Regions from separate parts of the Labrenzia sp. PHM005 genome, predicted to be linked through region 2. Evidence: predicted binding sites of a transcription regulator. Region 2 holds the regulator's gene; the other holds the start of a gene.

Region 1 (3,126 bases), 860 kb from region 2:
ACATCCTCCACTTGGAATACCAGTTTGACCAGCGTCTGTCCGGCTTTCCGGCCCTTGGCCAACGGGTGCAGCAGAAGATCGCATCCCGCATCAGGTGCCTTTAATTCGATGAGGCCACCGGCGGCCGGAAGAGCGGTATAGCCGAAGTGGCGGCAATAGAAATCCGCTACATCTTTCACGCTGCGGACATAGAGTGTCAGGCGATTGAGGAGGTGTGGCGCGTGCAACTCCAAGGTGTGTCTGCGCAAGGCATCAGGGAGTGCAAGCGCCTTTGAAAGTTCGCGGAAAACAAAAACAGAAAGGGTGTTAGTTTCCACTAACACCCCCCTGTTCAGGTCAAGTTTTCCGAACTTATGGAGCTGCCGGAGCCGCACCAAAGGTTCATCTTGATCTCAACGCGACGATGGTAATCGGATGAAAACCTCCGCCTGCAAACCATCAAAACCCCGGAAGGTCCGAAAGCCTGCGCCAACAAAACAGATAACCCGCTGCTCGTCAGAGTGCCGGGGCGCTGTCTGCGGAGCGCTCCGCATCTAGCGCATTCTGGGTGCCTCACAGCCGGTCCGCGAAAGCCGATAAATCGACCCCTTGGGACTGTGCCCAGACAGCGATGGCAACGACCGAAGGTTCTGGTTGGCGGTCCGGAACCGGCTGGTGCCGTGCTGTTGAAAGTGAGTTCAACACAGGTTTTTGCCGCTGTCGAATCGACCCTGTTAACCAATGTGACTTCCGGGGAAAGTTCAAAAGTGTGTCCAAAACACGCGGAAAACGGCGCTTTCTAGGTGACTGTTTTCCCTTAGGGAATTGCAATGCAAGTTAAGATTTCATTTGCCTGCAAAATAATAGGTCAGCGATACTTCTCTATAAAACCATCAATCGGCAGGTTGCGGAAATCGGGAAGCCGCTCTTTGAGCTGGTCGTGGCTCCAGTCCCACCAGGCGATTTCTAAAAGCGCTTCTTCCTGTTTTTCGGTGAACCGGCGCTTGATCGGTTTGGCCGGAACACCGCCAACGATTGTGTAGGGCGGGACATCCTTGGCCACCACAGCCCCGGCAGCGACGATCGCACCCGTGCCGATGGTGACGCCCGCCAGCACCGTCACATTGTGGCCGATCCAGACATCGTGGCCAATGGTGACCCAATCGTCCTTGCGCCACTGGAAGAAGTCCTGGTCGTCGTCACCGAGCCCGTAAGCGGCGGCACGGTAGGTGAAATGATGCTGGGAGGCGCGCCAGGTGGCGTGGTTGCCAGGATTGAGGCGCACCCGCCGCGCAATCGAACAGAACTTGCCGATGGTTGACCAGACCACATCCCCTTCCTGAACGATGTAGGAATAGTCGTCCATCTGGCTTTCGCGCATTTCGGTCAGCCCACCGACTTCCGTCCATTTTCCGAGCTCACAGTTTTGGACAATTGCATCCGGATGAATATTGGGTGCTTCAGTAAGGTCGGGTTTTTGGTGTGGTGCGGACATGGTTTGTTCCATTTATTTATGACAGGCGCAGATGGATAGCCTTGGTCACATCACGAAGCGTGACGCTTTGATGACGTATCCATGAATTCTTGGACTTTTCCTCAGTTTCAGATAGCGCCAGGCGCCCTGACTAGTATTTCAGCGCAGAAACACGCTTCTCGGGCTTTGTTCTTCTGTTGCAACCAAGATTTACCAAGCTTTGCAGAACCCACTGAGGAAGCAGGATAATCAGGCGCGTTCCGAGCGCTCGGCATGTTCCGGAAGGCTTTTGTCATTGAAATGTCACTGTTTCTTCAAGGGACTGACAAGGAGCTGTCATCTCGCTGTAATGGCGTGATGGCTCTTGTCCGGCAGCAATACGAACAAACACGGACAGGGCTGCTGCGTGATTCACTTTCAGAACGTCACCAAGACTTTCGGGTCCCGGACTGCGGTCAATAAGGTCTCTTTCAACATCGACAAACCGCAGATGGTTGGCATCATCGGCCGGTCAGGTGCGGGCAAATCGACCCTTCTCAGAATGATCAACCGGCTGACCCCGGCAACGTCGGGACAGATCCTGTTCAACGACCGGGATATTCTGAGCCTGAAGGGCGGTATGATGCGCCGCTGGCAGCGCGACTGCGCCATGGTGTTTCAGCAGTTCAATTTGGTTCCGCGCCTTGATGTCGTGACCAATGTCATGCTCGGCCGCCTAAATGGCCATGGCACGTTGAAAAGCCTCTTCAACATCTTCGGTCAGGACGATGTCAACAGCGCGCTTTCCGCGCTCGACCGTCTTGGCATTGCCCAGGAAGCGACCAAACGGGCCGAGGAACTCTCCGGTGGCCAGCAGCAACGCGTTGCGATTGCGCGAGCGCTGATGCAGGACCCGCACATGATCCTGGCGGACGAACCAATTGCCTCGCTCGATCCGATGAACGCCAAGATCGTCATGGATGCCCTGCGCGAAATCCACGAACGCGACAACAAGATCGTCATCTGCAACCTCCATACGCTCGACACGGCCCGCAGCTATTGCGACCGCGTGATCGGCATGCGCGATGGCTTCATTGTTTTTGATGGGGCGCCAGAAGCCCTGACCACAGATGTCGCCCGCGAGATTTATGGCGCGGATGAAAGTTTCAACGAGGCGGCAACATCAACCGCCATCGATGCCGGTCAAACCGGCGCAACAGAACCCGCCGGTGTGATGGCTCCGGCGGCAGCTGCGGTTTAACCGCCAGCTTCCAAGTCAATCGTCATCGACAGTGAACTCTTAGGGGAATGTCCCAAATGAAACTGGTTTCCAAAGTTGCTGCGCTTGCTGCAGTCAGCATGATCGCTCTGAACGCAACAGCTGCTGTTGCTGAAGAAATCTCCGAATTCCGTATCGGCATCCTCGGCGGTGAAAACGCGTCCGACCGTCTGCGCGCTTACTCTTGCCTTGAAGAAAAGACCGCTGACCTGCTCGGCGTTCCGGTCAAGCTCTTCGCACCGGCTGACTACAACGGTGTGATCGAAGGCCTGCTCGGCGGTAACCTCGACATGGCTTGGCTCGGTGCGTCCGGCTACGCAAAAGTCTACATCACCGATCCGGAAGCCGTTGATCCGGTTCTGGTTAAAGTCAACGTTGACGGCGGCTACGGCTATTACTCCATCGGCTTTGCCCG
Region 2 (3,126 bases):
GGTGAACACATCGGATGGTCTAAAAGCCCAAGGCTATACGCCCATTACCCATGTTCTTGGATTGGCCGCCGACGACCTGAAACCGGAAAACGGCAAGCGGGCCATCGTTCTCGTCTCAGACGGCAAGGAAACCTGCGAAGGCGATCCCTGCCTGCTTGCCAAGAAACTAGCGGAAGCCGATACGGATCTGACCATCCATACAGTTGGCTTTGGTGTCGATCCGCAGGCGCGGCTGCAGTTGCAATGCATCGCGGATGCCGCCCGTGGCACCTACTATGACGCCAACTCTGCCGTGGACCTTGCGAAAACCATGGAAGAGGCGGTAGAGGCTACCGCTGAGCCGGAAATCCAGGATGAAGTGATCACAATCACCCTTCCCGAGGCGCAGGAAGGAACGCTGGAAATCATCGCCCCCTATTTCAACGAAGTGGTTGATGCCGAAACGGGCGAGCAGGTTGCCGTGCTCACAGATAGCACCCCGTCCAAAGTTCTCCCGGCTGGGATCTACAACATCAAATTCGGCAAGACCCAATGGCTGAAAAGCGTTGCTGTTCGAGCCGATGAAACCACAACAATAGAACCGGGCCGGCTCAGGGTCGAAGGCCCCTATTTCAATGATGTCCTGGATCCAGAAACCGGGGAGATTATAGAAAAAGCCACCAAGCATCACGCTGACTTCCCACTTTTGGCAGGCCTATATGATGTGGCCTTCGGCAAAGCCCTTTGGAAGAATGTTGTTGTCAACGAAGGTGAGACGACTGTTCTGAATCCGGGCCGCCTGAAAATCAAAAACCCTTACTTCCATGATGTTCTGGATCCGGCGACCGGTCAGGCTTTGCTGAAGCTGACGAAGTCAAATGACGAACTTCCCCTCCCGCCTGGTACCTATGACGTGCGGTTTGGCAAAAAACTCTGGCGCGGCATCAAATTGACCGAAGGCGAAACCGTGACATTGGATCCGGCCCTGGTTCGTATGGCGGAGCCCTATTTTAACCGGATCCTGGATCAGGATACGGGTGAAGAAGTGGAGAAATTCACCCGGGACCGGACGACGATCCCGTTAGCGCCGGGCACCTACACTGTCATGTTCGGCAAAGCCGCCTGGAAAGACTTCACGGTTGAAGCTGGTGATGATCTGCGGATCAATCCGGGCCGCATCAAAATCGAAGGCAAGAAGTTTTACATCAAGGTTTTCGATGAAGCCGGGACGGAAGTCATAAAGCTGACTGAGGGCACCAACGATATTCCGTTTCCGCCGGGCAAATACAGGCTCGATGTCGGCGGACAAGAAGTACCGGTGACACTGATCGAAGGCAAACGGCTTGTACTGAAACTTCAGTAAGTTTCATTGCCTGCAAAAGACGGAGGCCTGCCGCAAGTTCCGGCAGGCCTCTACAATTATCTTAGGCAGCAGCAAATTGGTCGTTGAAGGAATAACCCGCACCGCGCACGGTGCGGATCGGGTCCTTGGCTTTGCCCTTGTTCAGCGCCTTGCGCAACCGGCCGACATGTACATCGACAGTCCGCTCATCCACATAGACATCGTGGCCCCAAACGCCATCAAGCAGCTGCTCGCGCGAGAACACCCGCCCGGGGGACGTCATCAAAAACTCTAGAAGACGGAATTCGGTCGGCCCGAGGTGAATTTCCTTGGTGCTGCGGCGAACCCGGTGTGTTTCGCGGTCAAGCTCAATATCGCCGGACCGAAGCATCGTAGAAACCACTTCCGGGCTCGCCCGGCGCAAGATCGCCCGGACACGGGCCATCAGCTCGGGAACGGAAAACGGTTTGACGACGTAGTCATCAGCGCCTGTTGAAAGCCCTCGGATGCGCTCGGCTTCTTCCCCACGTGCCGTCAGCATGATGACCGGCAGACGTTCAGTATCTTCACGGGCGCGCAGCCGCCGACACAGCTCGATGCCGGAAAGACCCGGCAGCATCCAATCCAGCAACAGGAGATCGGGCTGGCTTTCGCGCAGGCGGATTTCTGCTTCATCACCGCGGACACAAGTCTCCACGGCATAACCTTCAGCTTCCAGATTGTATCGCAACAGAAGGCTTAGCGGTTCTTCGTCTTCGACGATGAGCACCTTCGGCATGAATTCTCGCTCCAATTCCACCAGCCGGCGCTTTACGCCGGCCTCAACTTCTGCAGTGCAGCCACCTAAAGGCCACCCCGCTTCAACCGTTAAACGGCTCCAGTTTCGTCAATCTTGGTCCGCTCTTCCGGCAAACGCTCACCTGTCACCATGAAGTAGACGTTTTCGGCAATGTTGGTGGCATGATCACCGATGCGCTCAATGTTCTTTGCGCAGAACAGGAGATGGACGCATTCGGTGATGACCCGCGGGTCTTCCATCATGTAGGTGAGCAGTTCGCGAAACAGCGACGTATAGATCGCATCGACTTCGGCATCGGCTTCCTGAACCTGACGCGCCGCCTCAGCGTCGCGCCGGGTGTAGGCATCGAGCACCTTCTTCAGTTGGCTCAGCGCCAATTCCGTCATGTGCTCAACACCGATTGCCAGCTTCTTACTCTGAAGATCGCTATCAATGGCGATTGCACGTTTTGCGACGTTTTTGGCAAGATCGCCAACGCGTTCCAGATCATGGGCAATTCGGCTTGCCGCGGTGATTTCGCGCAAGTCCTGCCCCATCGGCTGACGCCGCACGATCATGGCAATCAGATCTTCTTCAACGTCCTGATGCAGGGAATCCAACCGGGCATCTTCGGAAACCACTTTCCTGGCCAAGTCGGTATCTCCGGAAACCAAAGCTGAGACTGCATCGGCAAACGCTTTTTCTGCAAGCCCGCCCATTTCGGCAATCCGGCCGGCCATGGCGTTCAATTCGTCATCATAGGCCGTGACTATGTGTTCAGACATCCTGTGCCCTTTCGAAACTTGTGCAACCCGGTCAGCCGAAGCGGCCGGTGATGTAATCTTGAGTGCGTTTGTCCGACGGATTGGTGAAGATGTCCTGTGTTGGACCTTCCTCAACCAGAACGCCGAGATGGAAAAACGCAGTGCGCTGGGATACGCGGGCGGCCTGCTGCATGGAGTGGGTCACGATAACAATCGTATAGTTTTCCCGCAGCTCATCGATCAGCTCCTCAACCTTCGCCGTC

The links. Region 2 encodes PhoB, which activates phosphate uptake and scavenging genes when phosphate is short. Its sites were predicted from a motif close to TGTCATNNANCTGTCAT; they were not measured.
Region 1: a site for PhoB is predicted at 1,788-1,804, ahead of phnC (phosphonate ABC transporter ATP-binding protein). Genes of this name have one in related genera too.

Annotation. Positions count from the first base shown of each region.
Region 1 covers NZ_CP041191.1:4,777,564-4,780,689, reverse strand. Annotated here, with positions in the region: gene FJ695_RS21615 (VOC family protein) at 1-317, opposite strand, end outside; gene FJ695_RS21610 (DapH/DapD/GlmU-related protein) at 848-1,474, opposite strand; gene phnC (phosphonate ABC transporter ATP-binding protein) at 1,860-2,693, shown strand; gene phnD (phosphonate ABC transporter substrate-binding protein) at 2,750-3,126, shown strand, end outside.
Region 2 covers NZ_CP041191.1:5,640,004-5,643,129, forward strand. Annotated here, with positions in the region: gene FJ695_RS25485 (VWA domain-containing protein) at 1-1,342, shown strand, start outside; gene phoB (phosphate regulon transcriptional regulator PhoB) at 1,404-2,099, opposite strand; gene phoU (phosphate signaling complex protein PhoU) at 2,189-2,884, opposite strand; gene pstB (phosphate ABC transporter ATP-binding protein PstB) at 2,916-3,126, opposite strand, start outside.